Linked DNA regions of Ketobacter sp. MCCC 1A13808. The protein of the gene in region 2 interacts with the protein of the main gene of each other region in a pairwise test. Links are inferred from orthologs where the notes say so. Each region holds a gene or a part of one and is shown on either strand. Other genes may lie near its edges. The genes, in order: ssb and FT643_RS13350.

Region 1 (16,746 bases), on a different replicon or contig from region 2:
TCATTCAGTGGCACCAGCCAACCACCAGCCCCTTCAATCAAGGCAACATCGGCCGGCGTCATCAACGAACCGCGAATAACACCGGTTAATCGATCCGCCGACAGTCGCCTGCCTTCCTGCTGAGCGGCCAGGTGAGGCGCAATGGCCGACTTCAGCGCAATGGGATTTATTTGCTGGTATGGCAATTGCTCTGTCATCGCCCGACGTAATTGCAACGCATCGTCGTTAACCCATTCACCACCCTGCTCTTCACAACCGGCCGCGATCGGTTTCAATGCCAATGTCCGTAACCCCTTCTGCTTAAGGGCATTCAGCAACGCGACTGTCACGTAGGTTTTTCCGACCTCAGTATCGGTGCCCGTGATAAAAAACACTTTTGTTTTAGCCATAATTTATTTTTCCACACAAACGACAACGTAATGCCAACTGGCAGGCAATTGCCCCGATTCAGTCCGGAGCCTTTCATAAGCCGCAGTCATACGCAAAACAGTCTGTTTTCCAGTTAACGAGGGGGTCCGATTGGAAGTGACCTGGTGGGCGCCCAAGGTTTTCAATTCGCGCGTTAGCTCCCGCACACTTTTATAAAAAACCTGATCTGTACGCTCCTGAAACGCAACCATGTTAAATTCAGATTGCTGCAAGGCCAAGCGCACCTGGTCAACCGGTAAAAAAGAATTCACGTGGCTGTGACGGCCTTCCGCCTGCGCCCAGCTTTGCTTTAATTCGCAGAGTGTCCCGTCCACCGGTAACGAAAACAAAAAACGCCCTTGCGGTTTTAACAAAGCACGGATGTCGGTCACTACCTGAAACAGGTTATCGCACCACTGTAATGCAAAACTACTGAACACCAAGTCAAAACATTGTGACGGGAAAGGGAGTTGCTCGGCATCGCCACAGACAAACCGACTAATACGCTTATCTTGATCACGCTGTTGCGCGACCGCGAGCATTCCGGGCGCAATATCCAAAGCCGTGAGACTATCCGCATAAGGTGACAACGCCCGTGTTAATGCACCGGTGCCACAGCCGATATCCAATGCGTTCTGATAATACTTTCCCTGTTTTTCAAGCAAAGACAACATCGCCTCCCCCACTTGGCGTTGCACATGCGCAACACTGTCGTACCGGGTAGCGGCACGGCTGAATGACTTTGCAATAGCGCGCTTGTTAACTGACATAACTCATCCTAAATTCCGCGCACTGAAAAATTCTGAGCAAGCCGCCACAAATAAATCAGGAGCCGATAAAAACGGGATATGGCTCACCCCTTTGATAATCGCCGTGTCCGCCTCTGGTTGCAGTTTGGTTATTGCAGCGCTGACCCCCACAGGAACCAGGTGGTCATGTTCCCCAAAAAGATACAGTGCCGGACATTGAATCTGATTTAACTCATTGCGCAAATCCACTTGCTGCAAAATCTCCAAACCACAGCGCAACGCTTTTTTTGCCGGAATCCCGTGAAAGGTCACCAGCTCCTTGAGCCGACGTATATCGGCCTTAATGGTATCGCTGCCCTTGCATTGTAAAGAGAGGAAACGAATGAGCGTGCCTTCTGCGTCTTCCAGCAGCACTTGATAAAAGGCAGTCAGAATTTCCGGATTAACGGCCACCAACCACTGGTCGTCAGAAACAAACCTGGGTGTCGATGCCACGCTCACCAGCCCGGTGACACGGCCGGGATAATCGATCGCGGCTTTCATTGCTACCATGGCACCCAGCGACCAGCCCATCCATACAGCTTGGGCTGGAGCAATAGCCAGTATATGCCGCAGCAGATAGTCCAGGTCGTAGTCTCCGCCCGGCATAGGGCTACGCCCCAAGCCGGGTAAATCCACCACAGTCACCTGAAAACGTTGTAGCAGTGCTGGCATCACCGGATCCCATACCAGACTGTGCATACCCCAACCATGAACCAACAAAAGCTCGGGGGGGCGCTCGATATCGCCTGTGCAGCGAAAAGTGTCGTAGTAAAGTGACAAAGACATGACTTGGATAAACTCCTACTGCTGGTCAGTCTGGTGAAATACCGACACCAAGGTATCCAGCAATTGATCTATTTCGATTTCCTGATGATCGGCCTGCAACGTAATACGTAACCGCGCGGTATTAACAGGCACCGTCGGAGGCCGGATAGCGCCGACCAGAATGCCACAAGCTTGTAGCTTTTCGCTGATCTGAACCGCCCGTTCCGAATCGCCGATCTTGAAAGGTTGAATGGCGGATTGCGACGACAGTATTGGTAACTGCCGGGCCGCTGCAGCCCTGCGAAAATAGTCAATCAACGAGTGCAAACGGTCTATGCGCCAGGTTTCCGTTTCCAACAACGACAACGATTCCAGGGACGCCGCAGCAATCGCAGGCGGGATTGCCGTGGTGTAAATGTAGGATCGGGAGAATTGAATTAAAAACTCGATCAAATCATCGCTGCCAGCCACGAACGCACCATAACTCCCGAGCGCTTTGCCCAGTGTCGCCATATACACCGGTACATCGGACTGACTCAGGTTATACTCTGCCAGCACGCCTTTTCCCCGACCCAACACGCCCAGCCCATGCGCATCATCTACCATAAGCCAAGCATTTTCGTTTTGGCAGGTTCGGGCCATATCCATTAACGGTGCTACATCCCCATCCATACTGAAAATGGAATCCGTCACCACCAATGATGGCGTATCCGTAGCCGATAATAGCCTTTGTAAATGTTCTGTATCGCAATGGGGATAGCGTACCAATCTGGCCCGGCTCAGCTGCGCACCATCCAGCAGGGAAGCGTGGTTAACCTTGTCCTGAAAGACCGTATCACCGCGTTTTAAAAGCGCACTGATCACCCCCATATTTGCCATATAACCGGTAGAAAACAGAAGCGCTCTTGGCCGCCCCACCCAATCCGCCAAGCGCTCTTCCAATTGCTGGTGCAAACAGCTATGGCCGATGACTAAGTGGGACGCACCGCTGCCGACTCCAAACGTATTGACGGCCTTTTTCGCGGCTGAGATCAAGCGAGGATGATTTGCCAGACTCAAATAATCATTACTACAGAAATTCAGCAGGGGTTTTCCGTCACATTGTATGTGCGTTCCCTGAGCCGAGTGCAGCGCCCTGCGCCGACGATACAGATGCTGTTCTCGTCGTTGGCGCAGCCGGTCACCCAGCTGGAAAGGATCGCTCATTGTTCAATTAACCTACTAAGAAAAACCGTACCGGCAACTTACTGCAGCGCTCCGCCGGTTGCAGCCATCTTGGGGCATTGTTCATGCGGTTTAGGTGTCGCGCTTTTTCGGGTAGCGTCCACGAACAAGTGGGCATTCTTCTGGTGTTCCACCGAGTCCAGAATAGCCGCTTCATTAGCCTCATCACTGGCGCCCTGAATTTGCAGAGGTTTGATGCCCAGCTTGGCAAACAATTTCTGATCCGAATTCGCTTCCGGATTGCTGGTTGTTAACAAACGGTCGCCATAGAAAATCGAGTTTGCACCCGCCATAAAGCAAAGCGACTGCATTTGTTCGTTCATGGCTTCGCGTCCGGCAGACAGACGTACAAACGATTTTGGCATCAGGATCCGAGCAACCGCAATATTACGCACGAAATCGAACGGTTCCAGATCCGCGACATCGGCCAGGGGCGTGCCTTCGATCTTGACCAGCATATTAATCGGTACACTTTCTGGATGGTCTGGCAAATTCGCTAACTGCATCAGTAACCCGGCACGATCGCGGGCCGTTTCACCTAGGCCCAAAATGCCACCGCAGCACACTTTCATGCCGGCATCGCGTACATTGGACAATGTATCCAGGCGATCCTGGTAGGTACGAGTGGTAATAATGGAGTTGTAATGCTCAGGTGAGGTATCCAGGTTATGGTTGTAATAATCCAGCCCGGCGTCAGCGAGTCGTTGTGCCTGCCCCTGATCCAACATCCCCAAAGTCATGCAAGTTTCCATGCCCAGAGATTTAACCTGTTGCACCATATCCAGGACATAGGGCATATCCTTCTCCCGAGGGGAGCGCCATGCAGCCCCCATACAAAAGCGGCTGGCACCGGATGCCTTCGCCTGTCGAGCCTGTTCTAGCACCCGATTGATTTCCAACAGTTTTTCTTTCTCCAGGCCGGTATTGTAATGACCACTTTGCGAGCAGTATTTGCAATCCTCAGGGCAGGCACCGGTTTTAATACTCAGCAGGGTGCTGATTTGAACTGCGTTAGGATCATGGTATTGACGGTGAACTGTCTGCGCCTGAAACATCAGATCATTAAAAGGTAGATCGAATAACTGTTGGATTTCTTTGATTGTCCAATCGTGTCGTATCGATTCCACTGGATTCTGCTTTGCCGTCATGTCCCCGTCCTTTCTGCCGTCAATATTTGTCGCTGCGTTGTCTATCTGATTGCTGTAGAGCAATTTCAGATACTCACGCAAAACATGTTCCGAAATGCCACTCAGCCCGTGGGCCGGTTAAATTGAGCTAATGATGAGCATAGTAACCGGCGACACCCCTTTGTCAACTGGATAGTTTTGACAAAAGTTTACAAGAGGTCGTTTTATAACCTAAATATGTTTTCTTGCTTGCTATGCCAACGTTATATCGGATTGAAAGGCGAATGGTGCCCGGGATGCCATGATGATTTGCCCTGGAATCAGCATTGCTGCCTACGCTGCGCTGAACCATGGGGTACGCCGTTTAACGGCCTGTGCGCTCAATGCACCCACACAGAACCGGAATTTGATTCATGCCATGCCCCCTTCGTTTACGACTTCCCTATCAACCAACTATTGCTTTCCGGCAAAAGCGGAATCCGGGCGGAACTGTTACTCAGCTTGGCCCGGACTCTAGCAACAAGCATCCAACAAAATAATGTTGTTCGTCCCCAACTGCTGGTCCCCGTCCCTCTCCACCCGTACCGGCAAAGTGAAAGGGGCTACAATCAGTCCGGCATCATTGCTAAAACACTGGGCAATAAACTCAAGATCCCGGTGAGTTATACATTGATCCGGAAAATAAAAGACTCCGTTCAGCAGAAATCGCTTTCCCGCGCTGAGCGACAAGTCAATTTACAGCGCACCTATCGAGTTAACCGCGCCTTGCTGCGGGAAGAATATCCGGCGCTTTCCCACATCGCACTTATCGACGACGTCATCACAACCGGCAGTACCCTGAATCAGATTGCCGCTCAGTTCCGTCGCTCCGGCATCGAAAGAGTGGATGGATGGGCAGTCGCCCGCACCAGTGCAACCAATTCATTTTGATTGTTGTGCTAAAATGGACCGCTCCGTCTTAGGACGGCACCGACGGCAACCTTAAGTGAAGCGTTTTTTATGTCGAATCGACCCTCCACCGACAGGGTGCTACACCCCAACTATGACAACCTCACTCCCGACCTGATCATCAATGCAGTAGAGTCTCTTGGTTTTATCGCTGACATGCGTTTTTTTCCCTTGAACAGCTACGAAAACCGGGTTAACCAAATTGGAATCGATGACGGCGAGCCTGTCATCGTAAAGTTTTATCGCCCTTCACGCTGGTCCGATGAAGCCATTCTTGAGGAGCACGCTTATTCCAGGGATCTCGCCAATCTCGAATTACCGGCCGTGGCGCCATTGCAAGTTAAAGGACGCACACTGCACTATTTCCAGGGCTACCGTTTTGCTGCCTTCCGACGCCAAGGCGGTCAAGCTCCAGAACCGAATGATTTTGACCAGCTGGTATGGCTGGGTAGATTGTTGGGTCGACTGCACAAAGTGGGGGGAACGACTCTTTTCACTGCCAGGCCCACACTAACTATAGAGCGCATGATCAGCGAGCCCTCTAACTACTTGTTAAGCCGCAACTTTATTCCGAGCCACCTAATACCAGCTTACAAAAACCTGATTAACGAGTTTACCGAACGTTTCAGAAGCTTGTTCAATGCCATCACTCCCTCCCTAATACGCTGTCACGGTGACTGCCATATCGCAAATATTCTGTGGCACCGGGAAACCGGCCCCTGGTTTGTCGATTTTGATGATTGTCAGAACGCTCCGGCAGTCCAAGACCTGTGGATGCTGCTGTCTGGTAGCCGCCATGAACAGATCGCTCAATTCAGTGAAATATTGGAGGGGTATGAAGAATTCCATGATTTCGACCGGCGAGAACTACAACTAATTGAACCACTGCGAACCATGCGAATGGTCTATTACTCCGGCTGGCTCGCGCGACGCTGGGACGACCCGGCTTTCCCCCCTAACTTTCCCTGGTTTAATACAGAGCACTATTGGCAAAGCCATATAAGCGAACTTCAGGAACAATTATTCATTTTGGATGACGAACCCTTTCGCTTGTTTTAAGAACACGGATTGGCTCGGCAGCCATAACCCTACGCCGCTTTCGCGCTTTCCGGCCTCTCCGGAAGGCGGTCATAGAGCGCCTGTAATGCCACCGTAGATTGCCCCAACAGCTCACCATCATCGATAAAATGTTGTAGCATCATTCGCGTTTGGGACGCGGTTTTAACGAACTGAAATTTGGCATAGGATTCGACATCCATAGGTGAAACATAACGCATAACCGGTAACGCCAGCTTTACCCAGAACAAACTGAATAATCGCTCGGTCCAATTCAACCTCCGCCCAAATTTTGCCGCCACAATCGACAAAGCCTCTCGTGCAGCCCCAACGGCTAACCCAAGCGAATGACTAAAGCGTAATTTTTTGAACGACCAATGCTCCAATTCCAGCAAAGCCACCAGCGGAATCATCATCGCGGTTCGGTCTGCATAAACTCGGGACGCATCCTGCTCGACTTTCACGTTAAAGCGACCGTCTGCCATCGCCTCCATCACTCCGGTCAGACGCTCTACATCCCCTGAAAACTCGGCGGGCATCATGGGAAGAACCAGGTAGGCAACGCCCTGCTTTGAGGAGTCAGGGTGATAATCCGGCAAATCCGGCAAATCCGGCAATGGCGTTTGGTAACTGATAAAGTTAACTATGCCGCAGACGACTTGCTGCTGAGGGAATGCACTATAAATGTAATCGCGGTCATCAAGATCCGGTTGCAGCATCACAATGGTTGCGCCGCCCACCACTTCACGCAATTGTCGCAACCACTCACCACGAAGATCAGAGGAAGAAACGGTCAGCCAGACCTGATCCCAATTTGTACCTTTTAGCTCATCGTACTGCGTGAAAATACGGTCAGCCCTGAAAGCTTCAGCTGCACCTAAACCGCTACGACGACACCGGTAAAGGCTAAATCCCTTTTCGCAGTCGTATTTGTACTTCTCTTTCACCAGGTAGGATACGGACGCGCCACCTCGCTGCAGAAAATGCCCGTAAACCTGGCCCACGGCCCCTGCACCTACAATTAATGCCGTTACCACGTTATTATCCCCTCCTCTAGTGACCGACATCTTGATATAAACATACGATATAAAGGGGAACAAGCTAGCGCATCAGGAGAGGCACCGGCTGTTTATAACAAGTTGATCTAAAAGCATCATCTTCAAAATCTAAATTCATATTGGCCACGGACCAAATCTTTAACCTGTTGTTATGGCGAAAAAAATTGCTGTATCCGACACTACGTTATCGGACAATAAATGTGACATCTGTTACGAATCCAAATGCTGTCGATATGTGACGCAAAATATTGATAAACCCACCTCGATGCGGGATTTTGACCTGCTGTTATGGCAAATTTCCCACAAAAACGTACATATATTCAAAGACTCCGAAGGCTGGTATCTGCTCTTTTTGAGCGAATGCCTGCACTTACTGGACGATGGGCGTTGTGGAATTTATGAAAAGCGGCCACTGATATGCCGAGACCATAGCAACGACTATTGTGAGTTCGACGTTAGCATTGAGGAAGGCAGTGATCTGTATTTCGGAAGCTATGAGGCACTGGATAAATACTGCCGCAAGCGTTACAAAGGCTGGGACAAACGCTTTAAAAAGAAAAGCTGGCAACAAAACGCGTGAGTGAAACTATAATTCTGCGGACGAAAAAAAGGGGCTTTAAGCCCCTTTTCTTGTCAGTGACCAAGCGGAACTAGTCCGTCATATAATCACTATCATCCTGTTCTTCTTCGCCTTGCTCTTCCCCATTCGCTTTGGGGTCGGCTTCTGTCGCGGTTTGAGAGCCAAAGTGCAGACCTTTCTTTAACACTTCCTTGGCGCTTTCGGGAAATACCGAACTGGGAGCCTGCTCAATATTGCCGTATTGATCGATGGTCAAGCTCAAGCTGCGCATCTGCTTATATTTTTCTTCGCTCACCGATTTGGCGCCCTTATCATTGCGCACAATAGTCGGCTGAAGAAACATCAATAAGTTTCGCTTCGTCAGTTTCTCACTCTTGGCCCGAAATAACGCGCCAAGCAAAGGAATATCACCCAGCAACGGAACTTTGTTCACCACTTTCTGCACGTCATCACTGACTAAACCACCCGTGACAATAATTTCGCCGTCGTTGGCTAAAATTACTGATTTGACAGAACGTTTTTGCGTGGTTATGTCAGCAGCGCCTTCTATTGCCTGGCTGCTCACGTTGGAAACTTCCTGCACTAACTGCAATCGGACTACGTTGCCGTCGTTTATCTGGGGTGTAACGCGCAGGGTTAAACCAACATCCTGTCGATCGATTGTCTGGAACGGATTGTCGTTATTTCCACTCAAACTTGTACCCGTAATAAACGGCACATTCTCACCCACAATGATTTCAGCTTCTTCATTATCCAAAGTCATGAGGCTGGGAGTGGATAGCAGATTGGTGTTGGTATTGGACTCTACAGCCTGAATAATGGCTCCCATCCTGACTGCACCGTTTTGAGTTGCCCCACCCAGCAACAACCCAGAAAAAGAAGTATCTGTGGCGGCATTACCCGTCGTGCTGGTATCACTACCACTATCAATTAGCCCAGCTACGGTGGAAAGAGATAACTGACCAGGCACCGACAAGCTGGTTCCGCCTACCCCCTCGGCAGGATCACCATAAGCCCACTGAACACCGATGGCCTCACTAGCCGAACCGGATACTTCCACGAAAGCCGCTTCGATTAACACCTGAGCCCGGCGGACATCCAGCTGATCCACAATGCTGCGGATTTCAGCCAGATCGGCGGGAGCCGCTCGAACGATTAACGCGTTCAACGTTTCGTCAGCCTGAATGGTGACATCACTACCATCACCGGTCGACGTGGATAACGCTGGAGCAGACGTTTTCTTGCTGCCGCTTGAACTACTAGACGAAGAGCTTCCGCCGGTTGCAGACTTGCCTGCGATCAAAGCACTGAGAATTTCAGCTACTTTTTCGGCTTCCGCATGCCGAAGATACATAACCTTGGTGGACCCGCTGGATTCCACCGGCCGATCGAGGTCCATCACCAGATCTTTAATACGCGCTCGGGCGGATTTTTCGCCCCGCAATATTAACCGGTTTGTTCGTTCCTCGGCTACAACTCGCACCCGCACATTGCCGGAAGGACGGCTGGTCTTCTTCCCTGCATTTCCTGTCTCCACCGGAGTCAACTGCTCCAGGGTTTTTACAACATCCCCAACCCAGGCGTGTTTCAGCTGGATCACTTCCACTTCTTCGCTTTCTGCGTTATCGATACGCTTGATGATGCCCATGATACGGGAGATGTTGTTGGCATGATCACTGATAATCAGAGCATTTGCAGAGCTGACCGCAGCCAGATGCCCGTATTGAGGAACCATCGGACGTAAAATCGGCACCAGCTCCGTGGCACTGGTATTTTCTACCGGTATAACGCGGGTGACCATTCTCTCGCTTTCCAAGCCGCTGTTTGAGAGAGGAAGATCTTCCTGCTTCGCACCCTGCGTAGGCACAATTTTTACAACGTTGCCGGTTTTAACAGAAGCATAACCATGAATACGCAACACGCTTTCGAACAAATTATAAATATCCGCAGAGGACATCTCCGTGTGGGATACAACGGTCACCTCCCCTTTCACCCGGGGGTCCACGACGAAGCTATAACCGGTAATATCGGAAACCTGCTCGATAAAAGTTCGAATGTCGGCTTTTTTCATGTTGATTTTCCAGGCACCTCCGTCGTCTTGTGCCCAGGCACAAATCGATAACATCAGTCCAAAAATCAACGCCGCCAGCGTTCTAGTTATTTTCATATGGAACTCGCTTCCAACCATTTGTCTTTTCATTATTGCCAATCCAGCCACATCATTTATCAGCGCCCAGGTAGTTGAAATTCAGACTCAAAAGCCCTGCCGTTGCGCTCAAGGGAGATTCTTATTGACCCGTCTTGCATAACTTCTTCAATGAGGCCGACATCTTGTTGAGGATCACCAAGAGAACGACCATTCACGGCCAAAATCAAATCCCCCGGTCGTGCGCCTGCCGCGGCTAACATGGGGTTTGCACTTTCAGAAACACGATAACCACGGCCATTATTTGACGCCAGCCCGAACTGAGTCAGTACTTCAGACGGGTTCTGATCCAATTGTTCACGTAAAGCGCCCACCATCTGGCCGGTCATGGCTGCCTGCATATCCGCTTGCGACAGACCACCACCAGCGCCGGGTCGTGAGCCAAATGCCTTGCGACCACTATCTGACCCGGAACGACGCATCAAGTTTGCGGAACGCGCATCACGTCCACGCGCGGTTGACCCAGCTCGGCTCATGCCCGCTCCTGCGTTCTCAGGAAAATAAAGTGCTTCCAGCAAACCGTTGCGGTTCAAAAGTACACGGTCAGGGTGCACTGCTTCCAAAGACACATTACCGGGAACCTTATCGCCAACACGGTACAGAAGACTTTCTTTACGGGCTTCTGCAATCATGGCGGAAGAGCGTTCTTTATCGGGCGAAACGAAAACAGCCTGCAACTCCAATGCAAGGCGCGTTTCAGGAGCATCCACATCTGTGGTTTGAGTGGTTTCGACCGGCTTCGCTCCTTCCTTGCCGAAAAGACTCCACAAAGCGATAGCCGATGTATCGACCTTGCTGCCTTCGGAGCTCACCGGCATACCAGCCGTATTGCCATCCCCGTAAACCGAGGGGGCATCGCCAACAGAGGTATCTACGAACAAATACACTATCTGCACCAACACATAGGCAATAGCAATTACCAGGACGGCACACGCCAGTATGTTGCCTTTACTCACCCAAGGATTGGTTTGGGGATCCGCTGTCAATGTAATCTCCTGCCCTTCTTAATTCTTATTCTTATTCTGGTTCTATGAACCTCACTTTAACCGATGGTTCAACGCATACGAATAAGACGGTACTCTTCAATAACAGATTAGCATTCTTCAATAACTAAATATCAGAATGGCAGCGGTTGCTGCATATTTACCAAAACTTTGTCGTCACTACCCGAGGCTTCCATACCCGCAAGCCTTAACACTCGCTGTAACACTTTTACACTCGCGACACCATTTTCAAGCAGTAATCCCAGTTCGCCCAACGACTTATTGCCCTTTGTTTCCGTAAACGCCAGCATCAAATTGCCTTCGTTTTCGGAAAGCTCACCTTTCACCGGTGGAAAATCGATGGGGTTGCTTCTGCCGCGGCCGGGCGCAGTAACCATACCACCACCCCATGTTATCTGACCTTCGGCTGAAGATACCCGGTTTCCGCTTATATTAAAGCCGACTTGGTTCACTTTTAGCGCACCACCAGCGGACACACCGAATTCTCTTAGCATCTGATCCAGCATTCTGGCCTGAATATCCCCGTTAAGGTCGTTTGCACCCTTACCCCAGAGCCCTGTGAAAGCATCACCGGTCAGCTGGAATGCCTGGCCTTCAACCCGCAGCCCTAAACGGACTTCGCCCAAAATCAAACGGAGGGCCTTAAGGTCCCAATCTATAACTACCGGCCCTCGCAACGCAGGGTTGCGCAGATTGGCTACGGCATAACCATCCCAAACACTGCCACCGACTCTTTCGACCTGAAGCGGCAGACCTGCCAAAGAGCCTGAGGCGGCACGCCACAACAAGCTTGCTGGTAAGAACAAAATAGCAAAAACAATAATTGAGCAGACACCAAGTATAATCAGGTTGCGTAACTTCATAATTCGACTGGAAGGGCTTCCTCTCCTTGACGGCTCTTTTGAGCTTTATCTTATTCTTATTATCTTAAGCGCAGCAGCAGCTTAACATAATTTGTTCACGTCTCCCTATGCCAGAGAGGACATTCAAGCTAGTACCTGTTAACACTATTGCAAACAAATACTCATTCAGTATGGCAGAAATCCCGCCTAAGTCTTTGCTTCAATAAAACAATTGAAATACGCCGATTCCCCCGACCCAGTCACTTGATCAAGTGACTGGACCAAATTCCGGTATCGGGATGCACATCAGAACGGAATATCGTCTTCAAAGTCAGCACCAGCAGGCGTACTGCTACTCTGAGCAGGAGAAGAAGAGGAAGACGGTTGCTGCGCTTCGGGCATCTGATCGTAACCATCAAAACCGCCACCAGAATCACCACTTCCGCCACGAGAGTCGAGCATTTGCATTTCTGAGGCCACAATTTCAGTGGTGTAGCGGTCATTTCCGCTTTTATCTTGCCACTTGCGGGTTCGTAACGAGCCTTCAATATAAACTTTGGAGCCTTTTTTCAGATATTCGCCTGCAATTTCTGCCAATTTGTTAAAAAATACAACGCGATGCCACTCTGTACGCTCCTGCATCTGGCCGCTGTTTTTATCTTTCCACGTTTCGCTGGTCGCCAAGGACACGTTAGTGACGGCCCCGCCACTGGGCAAATACCGCGTTTCCGGCTCTTGCCCCAGGTTGCCCACTATTATTACCTTGTTCACACCGCGCTGTGCCATGAAACTCTCCCGCTTCTCTATATTGCTGTATGCTTTTGTGTATTCGAAATAAATCTTATTTATACGGAGGCTTGGGACAATTGCAACAATTGTTCTTGATCCAGCCGACTTTTATCCACTTTTAAATAAGCCATTTTGTCCTCGACGATCACGACGGCCTCCTCCACCCCCGCAATCGCCATAAAACGCTTGACCCAAACATGCGTATCCAGGTCAGAAGCATGGCTCAGCTGTAACGTCAGGCTATGTAAGTTTGGCGGCTGCCTCATACCTAAGGCAAATAGAAACCAAACTGCAATCAACCCGCTGCCAACCATATAGACTGCGGCACCATCAAAATTACCCAATAACCAGCCACCGCCTGCACCGCCTACGAAAGCGCCCAAAAATTGGCAAGTGGAGTAAACGCCCATTGAGGTGCCTTTGTACCCCGGCGCAGCCAGCTTACTCACCAATGACGGCAGCAATGCTTCCAGCAGATTAAAGCCCCAAAAGAACACAAACAAGCCTAACAGAATTGATACCAGGCTATGATGCCACAGACTGATAGCCAGGAGTGACACCACCAACAGTGCAATTGCGAACAAGAAAACCTGTTTCACCTTACCTGCTTTTTCCGCCATGATCATAAGCGGCAGCATCAGAATGAAAGAACCAAACAGTACAGGAAGATAAACCAGCCAATGATGAGTGCTCTCGATATTAGCCTGCCCCACCAACCAGCTTGGCAATACAACAAAGCTTGCCGTCAACACCATATGCAGCAGAAAGATTCCTAAATCGAGGCGCAGTAGATCGGGATTTTTCAGAACATCGACAAGATTATCCATGACGGGCCGGGTATCACGGAACACCCGCCGACTATCCGGATCCGGAACAACCCACACAGTGACTGCGATCCCTCCTACAGCCAACAACGCCGTTACCCAGAAAAGCCCCTGCAAATGAACAATACCGGCAATTACCGGACCTATAATAAGGGCAAGAGAAAACGACAAGCCAATACTCGCGCCCACTAAAGCCATGGCTTTGGCGCGCTGATCGTCACGGGTCAGATCTGCCAGCAACGCCATAACTGCGCTGGCTATGGCACCCGCTCCCTGAAGGGCTCGGCCGATTATCACGCCATAAATTGATTCGGACTGCGCCGCAACCACGCTTCCGACACAAAATACAATTAACCCTAATATAATAACGGGCTTACGACCAATACGGTCAGACAATAAGCCAAAGGGGACCTGCAACAACGCCTGAGTCAGACCGTAAGCACCTATCGCGAGCCCAATTAGCTGAGGGGTCGAGCCCGCCAACTGCTCACCATAAATGGCAAAAACAGGCAATATCATAAACAAGCCCAACATACGCAACCCGAATAGGCTGGCAAGGGACCATGTGGCTCGAGCTTCTGAAGAGTTCATCAAAAAATCTTATCCGATCAAATTGGGCAGGATTCTACCACTGATACCCTCTCTCCCGAAGTGCTGGCGCTGACCAATGATCCACAAAGTACATTTAGTTTGTGTAACAGGCCCTTTTAACCCTCTTATCAGATCCACAATCCGGCTCAAGCCATCTATTAAGTAGTTCCCGCTGTACAATCCCTTTATACTTGCGGGTTTTCATTGGCGGGGGTAACGATGGACACCATCCAAGTACGTGGCGCACGCACTCACAACCTAAAGAATATCAGCCTGGACATTCCGCGCGACAAGTTTATTGTCATTACTGGCTTGTCAGGTTCAGGCAAGTCCTCTCTGGCCTTCGATACGCTTTACGCAGAAGGTCAAAGACGTTACGTAGAATCCCTATCTACCTATGCCAGACAATTCCTGTCATTGATGGAGAAGCCGGATGTTGATCATATTGAAGGGCTCTCTCCTGCCATATCCATAGAACAAAAAAGCACCTCTCATAACCCCCGATCCACTGTTGGCACCATCACTGAGATCTACGACTATCTGCGTCTTTTATATGCCCGCGTAGGCACTCCTCGCTGTCCAGACCACGACCTTCCCCTGGAAGCACAGACCATCAGCCAGATGGTAGATGATGTGATGGCGTTAGCAGCGGAAAATCGTTACATGCTGCTGGCACCGGTGGTACAGGACAAAAAGGGGGAGCACCTCCACTTATTCGAGGAGCTACGTGCTGACGGATTTGTTCGAGCGCGAATAGACGGCATTGTGGTGGATCTGGATCAAACCCCGAAACTGGATAAGAAACGCAAGCACACGATTGAAGTTGTGGTTGATCGCTTCAAAGTTAAAGCAGGCTTGGAATTGCGCCTTGCGGAGTCGTTTGAAACAGCCTTGAATCTGACGACGGGTACCGCTTTGGTGGTCAATATGGACTCTCCCAAAGAACAATCACTATTCTCTTCCAAATTCGCCTGCCCGGTTTGCAACTACAATCTCAGCGAGCTGGAGCCCAGGCTGTTCTCCTTCAACAACCCCGCAGGCGCCTGCACCACCTGTGATGGGCTGGGAGTAAATCAGTTTTTCGATGAAGACAACATAGTAGTTTCTTCCGAGCTCAGCCTGGCAGAAGGCGCAATTAAAGGTTGGGACCGGCGCAGTATCTACTACTTTCAAATGCTACGCTCACTGGCGGAGCACATCGGTTTCGACATTGACAAACCTTTTGGCAAACTTAACAAAAAAGCCCGCCAGGCCGTTCTCCATGGCACCGGAACCGATTCGGTGCCGTTCCATTACCTGAATGACCGTGGCGATGCCATCACCCGCAATCACCCATTTGAAGGCATCATCCCCAACATGGAACGGCGCTACCGCGAGACCGAATCGGACGCGGTCAGGGAAGAGCTATCCAAATTCCTAAGTGTGGCGGATTGCAGAACCTGTAACGGCTCTCGGCTTAACCGATCTGCACGCCATGTGTACATAGAATCGGCCACATTACCTGATGTCATTAAATTACCGGTTGGCGAATCACTAGAATATTTTAAGGCCCTAAAGCTTCAGGGCAAGAAAGGCGAAATAGCGGAAAAAATACTTAAGGAAATACGCGAGCGGCTGCAATTCCTGGTCAATGTGGGCTTGGATTATCTGTCTCTCAACCGCAAAGCTGAAACCCTCTCCGGGGGAGAAGCACAGCGCATTCGGCTTGCCAGCCAGATTGGAGCAGGCTTGGTGGGCGTGCTCTACATCCTTGATGAGCCGTCTATTGGCTTGCACCAACGAGATAACGAGCGGCTACTTGCCACGCTCACCCGCTTGCGGGATATGGGAAACACCGTCATTGTAGTGGAGCACGATGAGGATGCGGTCCGCGCCGCTGATTTTGTCATTGATATAGGGCCTGGTGCCGGCGTCCACGGGGGTGAGGTAATAAAAGCGGGCACGGTAGAACAAATCATGTCATGCCGCAAATCCCTTACTGGGCAGTATCTAAAGGGCACTAAAAAAATCGACATTCCAGCCCTGCGCAAAAGCATCGACCCTGAACGCACACTCATCATCAAGGGCGCTCAGGGTAATAATCTAAAATCGGTAGATCTTCATCTACCGGTAGGATTAATGACTTGCATAACTGGCGTATCCGGGTCGGGTAAATCAACCCTGATAAACAGCACTCTTTTTCCGTTAGCAACAACCTTACTAAACGGCGCAACCACACACAAAGCCGCTCCCCACACGTCCATCGAGGGGCTCGACCACTTCGACAAAGTCGTCGATATAGATCAAAGCCCGATCGGCCGCACACCCCGATCGAACCCGGCAACCTACACGGGACTATTTACGCCCATAAGGGAGCTGTTTGCTGGAACTCAGGAATCGCGCTCCAGGGGCTACGGGCCAGGCCGGTTTAGCTTCAATGTCAAAGGCGGACGGTGTGAAGCCTGTCAGGGCGATGGTGTCATTAAAGTGGAAATGCATTTTCTACCTGATATGTATGTACCTTGCGATGTATGCAAGGGCAAACGCTACAACC
Region 2 (6,449 bases):
CGCCGTAATTTTATGCAAAGACTGGAAGAAGAATGCCAGCGACAGAACCGCATTGACCAGCCGTTGAGTTTGGTGATGATGGATGCGGACCATTTCAAATCGGTGAATGATCGTTACGGTCATATCGCCGGTGACAGTGTATTAGCAGGTATTGCCGGAGTGCTAACAGAGGTTATGCGGGTACCGGCCGATTTGCCTGCCCGGATTGGTGGCGAAGAGTTTGCCATTTTGCTGCCCGAAACCGGCTTGCAAGGCGCTTTGCAGGTTTGCCGGCGTATTGAGCAGCGCCTGGAAAACCAAGCCTTTCAATCCGACGGCCATGCCTTTTACGTTACGCTGAGTATGGGTATTGTCGAAAGCAATGGATTGGATGCCGGTGCCTTAATGCACTTGGCCGATGCCAATTTGTTCAAAGCGAAAGCGCAGGGGCGTAATGGCATCGTGTCAACAGTTGAAGAGGGCTTAGCATACAATGCAAGAAGTGCTCCTTTGGCTTGAGACCTGGTTTCGGCAAAAGCGTGATGTAGTAGCCTGCTTGGTCATGTCCACGATGACACTGCCCATGCTGCTGCTGTTTATTTTCATGCCCTGGTTTGCACTTCGTCATCCGGAATGGCGTTCAATCTATGTGTGGAACACGGTGGTCATGGTTCAGGTGGTGTTAGTTGCCTGTGCGTTAGTGTTGACCGGGATTGCCCTGTTCAGTTGGCTTCGTCGTTTTTCGCAGCGTGACTTTCCGGCGCTCACCGCGCTCACGGTCTGCATCAGTTTGACGGCGATCTTTACCTTAAATTACAGCTATGGCTATAAAGATTCGCCCCTAATGTTGCTCGGTTTGGGCATGATGATTCTTGTAAGGGCTTTATTTAAGCCCAAAATTTACAAACCGATGGTATTTGTGTTGCTGTTTCTATTTGGGGCGGCAGAGGTGGGATTCTGGACTGGTTCATTGAGCTATGCGCCGATTCTGCGAACACCTATTTACACCGGAGCGGACTTACTACCCTGGTGGAGCTTTTGGTTGCGGATCATTTTTGTGTTGATCGCATTGCCGATGGTCGCGCTGTTTTTTATTCATGGTTATTTCATGCGTAAAGAAAAGCGGGCTTTGGAGCAATTGGCCATTACGGATTCGTTAACGGGTATCTCCAATCGCAGCTATTTTATGGCGCGCTTGGAAATCGAAGGGCGCAGGCACGCCCGCAAAGATTTGCCTATGTGTATTCTAATGTGCGATGTGGATAATTTTAAAAGAGTGAATGATGCCTGGGGCCATGCGATGGGGGACGACGTGTTGCGCGCAATTGGCAATATTCTCAATCAAAGTGTGAGATCGCATCACGACGTTGCGGCGCGCATCGGCGGCGAGGAGTTTGCAGTGCTCCTGGCGAATATGCATTTGCCGCAGGCGAAGCGAGTCGCAGAAAAAATCCGTCAGCATTTGAGTCATCATATCTTTGGTAATGCAGAAGAAAGCTTCCAGGTTACGTTCAGCATCGGTGTGGCCCAGGTAGATAACGGAGACGGGGCAAGGGGGCTCAAACTAGCGGATGATTATTTATATAAGGCAAAGGAAGAGGGGCGCAACCGGGTAGCCGCGATGCAGCTGGTACCCCGAGCGACGTTTTCGGATGCGGCAATCGTCGAATAGTTTTACACATTCTGATTTTCGCTGTTGGTAGCGATTGTTTAAGCGTTTGAATCTTTAGACGATAGCAGAGCTGGCATTAAGACTGCATTCAAATTGGTGTAAGTCGTTTTACAGCGCTTCCCAAACTAAATTGTTTCAGTTTTCGTGAATCTTAAGCATCGTCATCGAACTGTTAAGTTGAGACAGATGCGCGCGGATTCGCATCGAAAAAATTTTCCTAAGGTGCAAATGGATGAAGCACAAATCTTTCATACGTTCATTATTATGTCTGCTGGTATGCAGTGTTGCGGTGACTACCGTGCGGGCACAGAGCGGGGAAGCCGGTTCTACGGTCGGCGTTGAACAGGCCATCGCGTCCAAATCTGCTGGCGATAACGCTGCTCCCACTGCTGAGTCCGGGGGATTTACCTTGGCAACCTTGGAGTCAGGCTCTTCCCGCTTGGTGGCATCCTCACCCTTGCAGGATGCACCGGTTGCAAATCCAATGTACCCGCAGCCGGATGCAGTGCACTACGATCGTGCGCCGGAACCACCGGTGGCACTGTTGGTGTTGATCGGGTTGCTTGGGTTGATCGTTGGTCGCCGTCGGTTGCGATAATGGCCCCCCAACGTAGCCCGGTTATTTAAGTTCGTTGCCATACACAGTTGCTCTATTGGGAAAGTTGCCTGCCCTGGTATAAGGTTAATTAAGTTATTCACGATTGAGGCAGGTGATGGGGGCTACGGTGACAGGTTCAAGCAGAACTCAGGCAGACCTTGCTTTTGCGCTTGCCAGCCAGATTGCCAAAAACGCGGACTGCGACGGGTTCAATGTGGGGGTGTTGGGTGGGAGCGGTTCCGGTCGTTCCACTTTCTGCCGCTCGCTGTGCCGGCAAGTTGTGCTGGACTCGTCGCAATCCTGGCTGGTTGCGCAATTCCGGCCGCCCATTCAAGCCCGGCGTTCCTGCGTACTCCCGGCCTTGTTCCAATCTTTGCTGACCGCTCAACACATCGATTCTGCAAACAGCCAGGGCGCGAACAGTTTGGTTTTCCTGCATTCCGGTGTTTGCGCCAGGTTACTCCTGCTGTTCCGTTTTAGCCTGGCAACGCAGAAAGCAGGGTGGTTTTTTTTACTGTTCGCCTTTGCGTTCCTGTCGTGTTTGTTGCTTTGGGTTGCCCCCGGCGCAATCACACAGTTTAGTGCTGGCCAAATAACGTTGGCAGAAACTGTTGGTCTTTGCGGGTTGGCTTTGTTGCTGGTATTGATGGCGAGGCAGTGTAAAAAGCTATTGGTCATCAGCGATTCGGATGTGTCCCTCTCGCATTTAAACGAACTGTGTCGCCTGCGATTAAACCCGTTGTGGGGGCATCGCCGGCGGATGATCCTGGTAGCAGATGAGTTTCATGCCGTCGAAGGGTTGGCTTTGCCCCCGATACTTCATTCCCTGCACGCATTGCCTGAGTCGGTAACGGTGATTTATGCCCTGGATGCCGACGTTGCGTTGGCGGCATTTGCCGGACTTTATAAAGAGCTGAATGGTGGGCAGCTTTATGTCGATGTGCAACAGCAGGCAAGAGCGCAGCTGGCAAGGCTGGTTGATGTTTCTGTTAACCTGGATCTTTTGGATGCAACGCAACACCATTATCCGGGGCAACTTCCGCTTCAGCCGGATGCCGGCGAGGTTGCTGAAATACGGCAGCGTTTTGATAAATGGGTCGCCTATTTCGGTTTCAAAAACCCCCGCCAACAAAAGCGATTGTTGGCCACTTATCGAGTGTTGCAGGCGCTGATTGATGAAGACGGAGCCCTCAGCAAAGGCAACAATCCCACCCTGGATCATTTAACCGCGGATGTCAGTTGCCCGATGTTAATTGCGCTGTGTGCGCTGGAATATATAAACAGCCTGTCAGACCCGCATCTGCGAACCGCGCTGCTGTGCTGGATCGAACGTTACCGACAGCGAACCTTTCACGATGAAACCGAGACGGCGTTATCGGATATGGATTCAGCGGGGAGGCTAACGGAAGACATCATCGCGGTTGCGATCAGGGCACCACGGGCTACAGCCGAAAGCGGATCTGACTACGCTCGGTTGGTGGCGGCGTTTGTATTGCCAGCCCTCCAAGTTCATGCTCAGCGGTTGCAGGCAGCAGCGGATCAGTGTGTGAGCCCACCTAGCACTCCGCATAAGCGGGATTTATCGGCTTCTGGCTTGATTAATCCAGGGTCACGGGGTCGACATCCAGGCTCCACTTAATACGATGCCCCGCATTGTCCTCCACCTGCTGAATGGAAAAGCGCAACATATTCTGTAGATTAGGCCGGAGTGTTGCCCTTAACATCAACTGGAAGCGAAATCGACCGGCTTTTTTTGCCATCAAAGCCGGAGCAGGCCCCCAGATTTCCACGTTAAGTTGTTCGGCTGTGGCTTGCAGCGCCACTGAAACCTGGTGCAGAAAATCCGATGCTTGTTTCGGGTTAGTGCTCTCTGCCCGGATCAGGGCCAGATGGCCGTAAGGTGGCATGCCCATCAGGCGTCGCTCCTGCAGCAACTCGGTAGCAAAAGGCCCATAGCCTTGTGCGATTAAGGTTTGCAGCAACGGGTGCCCGGGTTGATGTGTCTGCAAAAATACCAGACCTTTATCATCACCACGGCCCGCTCTGCCGGCGACCTGTATTAATAGTTGAGCCATATGTTCGGTGGCGCGGAAATCGGCGGCAAACAAACCCGAATCAATGTCACAGACGGCGACTAATGTCACCTTAGGGAAGTGGTGTCCCTTGGCCAGCATCTGTGTGCCTACCAGAATGCAGGGCTCACCACTGGCAATGCGATCCAGTTGCCGGCCAAGGGCGTGTTTGCGTTGTGTCGTGTCACGATCAATCCGGATCACCGGTGTATCCGGGAACAACGCAGTTAGATTGTCTTCCAAGCGTTCGGTGCCCATCCCGATGGGTCTTAGATCGGTGCTTTTACAATGCTCGCAAAGGCGCGGAATGGCCCGTTGATGGTTGCAATGATGACAATGCAAACGGGCCGGACTGGAGTGGCAGGTCATGCGATGGTCGCAGTGCGGGCACTCTTTAAACCAGCCGCAATCGTGGCACATAAGCACCGGAGCAAACCCGCGCCGGTTAATAAACATCAATACTTGCTGCTTGGCTTTCAGGCGTTGTTTGATTTCAGACAGCAGTTCCGGCGACATGCCATGGGTCAGCGCTTTTTGGCGGATGTCCATAACCCGGAACTGCGGGGCCGCTGCGGAACCCGCGCGCCTGGTTAATAATAAATGCAGGTAGCGTCCACTGCGGGCATTGTGCAATGTTTCCAGAGCGGGAGTGGCGCTGCCCAGGATGACCGGGATATTTTCCTGTTTGGCCCTGATGATAGCCAGGTCCCTGGCGTGGTAGCGAAATCCTTCCTGTTGTTTATAGGAAAGGTCATGTTCCTCATCGACTACAATCAGTCCCAGCTTTTCAAAGGGGGCGAATAATGCCGAGCGTGTTCCCAGAACAATACCTGCTTCGCCAAACCGGGCTTTGCGCCAGCTGGTCAGACGTTCCCTTTCGCTCAAATTGGAGTGGATGCTAACCACGGGAACGGCAAATCGCTGCTGGAAGCGATGCAGGGTTTGAGGTGTGAGCCCTATTTCAGGCACCAGCACCAGCGCCTGCCGGTCGCGTTTCAAACAGTCGGCAATGGCCTGCAGATACACTTCTGTCTTCCCGCTCCCGGTCACCCCTTCGAGTAAAACCGGAGCAAACGCATTGCTGAGTCGAATCTGGTCCAGCGCGTGTTGTTGCTCCGGGTTCAGGGTCAGTGCGCTTTCGGCTAGCAAAATTTCCCGCTGCCAGGGGGTTCGTTGCTGCTGATCCTGAAGCGGTTCCGCTAATTCTTTTTTATGCAGTGCGTTCAGGGTGGCCCGTTCAACTCCCAACCCTTTTAACACCGGTTGATGCAGTCCTTGTGGATGTTCCCTTAGCAGCTCCAGGGCTTGTATCTGCCGGTTAGCACGGCGCAACTGATCGAGCCCGATCAATCGCCCTTTTTGCGTTATTCGCCACAGTTCGGTGCGTTCATGCCAGGAATTGTCCTGATTTCGCAGCAGTGTGGGAAGGGCGTGGCTATATACATCACCGATTCCGTGCCGATAATATTCCGCAGCCCACTGGCACAGTTTCATCAGGGGTTGTGGAATGGCAAGCTCGTCGTCAAGCACGGCACTGATGGTTTTCAGTTTCGCAGCGCTGAACTCCGAATGAAGGCTGGTGGAATGGATGATGCCGATCATCTGGCGTTTGCCGAAGGGAACTTTAACCCGGGCACCGGGTTGCAGCAGGTCGGCCGGGATGTCGGCTTTGGCTAAATAATCGAAGGTGCGGCGCAAGGGTAGGGGGAGCGCAACCTGAATTATGGTGTGTGATGGCTGGGTTAACACGGGAGATTAATCATAAAAAGGCCTGAATTTCCAACCAGTTAGAAAATAGTACCGATCAACTGTAATGCTTTGCTTGCCAATTTGCCACACTTTGGTATGATTCGCGGCCTTATATACGGTACTCGTATTGCGTATTCCATCGTATTTCATGCGGTGCCCGGCACAAGATCGGGTAGCGGCGTGAATAAAACATTAGGTGAGCATCATGAAGCAAGGCATTCATCCCGATTACGACACTATTAAAGCAACCTGCACCTGCGGTAACGTTATTGAAACCCGCTCGACACTGAAAGGTGAATTGCACCTGGATGTGTGTTCAGCTTGCCACCCTTTCTATACCGGTCAGCAAAAAGTAGTGGATACCGGTGGCCGGATCGAT

Evidence for each region.
Region 1: the proteins of FT643_RS13350 (region 2) and ssb interact in binary tests that used the Escherichia coli proteins (3 or more experiments, as listed by UniProt). The link is inferred for Ketobacter sp. MCCC 1A13808 from one-to-one orthologs.

The regions. Positions count from the first base shown.
Region 1 is NZ_VRKW01000019.1:15,507-32,252, reverse strand. What follows is about bases 11,056-13,957. They hold ssb (single-stranded DNA-binding protein), read right to left. Parts: upstream 12,796-13,957; coding sequence 12,316-12,795; downstream 11,056-12,315. Other genes in these bases: FT643_RS20975 (MFS transporter), read right to left, coding at 12,855-13,957; gspN (type II secretion system protein N), read right to left, coding at 11,281-12,030; FT643_RS20990 (type II secretion system protein N), read right to left, coding at 11,056-11,149. Also shown: bioD (dethiobiotin synthase), read right to left, coding at 1-389; malonyl-ACP O-methyltransferase BioC, read right to left, coding at 393-1,178; pimeloyl-ACP methyl ester esterase BioH, read right to left, coding at 1,182-1,985; bioF (8-amino-7-oxononanoate synthase), read right to left, coding at 2,001-3,170; biotin synthase BioB, read right to left, coding at 3,209-4,336; FT643_RS21015 (ComF family protein), read left to right, coding at 4,553-5,245; FT643_RS21010 (serine/threonine protein kinase), read left to right, coding at 5,342-6,322; FT643_RS21005 (ketopantoate reductase family protein), read right to left, coding at 6,352-7,356; FT643_RS21000 (YkgJ family cysteine cluster protein), read left to right, coding at 7,529-7,957; type II secretion system secretin GspD, read right to left, coding at 8,028-10,124; more of FT643_RS20990, read right to left, coding at 10,184-11,055; more of FT643_RS20975, read right to left, coding at 13,958-14,213; excinuclease ABC subunit UvrA, read left to right, coding at 14,433-16,746. UniProt on the Escherichia coli protein: Plays an important role in DNA replication, recombination and repair. Binds to ssDNA and to an array of partner proteins to recruit them to their sites of action during DNA metabolism. Acts as a sliding platform that migrates on DNA via reptation.
Region 2 is NZ_VRKW01000006.1:197,690-204,138, reverse strand. What follows is about bases 3,460-6,449. They hold FT643_RS13350 (primosomal protein N'), read right to left. Parts: upstream 6,071-6,449; coding sequence 3,848-6,070; downstream 3,460-3,847. Other genes in these bases: rpmE (50S ribosomal protein L31), read left to right, coding at 6,276-6,449; FT643_RS13355 (hypothetical protein), read left to right, coding at 3,460-3,888. Also shown: FT643_RS13370 (GGDEF domain-containing protein), read left to right, coding at 1-498; FT643_RS13365 (GGDEF domain-containing protein), read left to right, coding at 473-1,651; FT643_RS13360 (hypothetical protein), read left to right, coding at 1,884-2,249; more of FT643_RS13355, read left to right, coding at 2,377-3,459.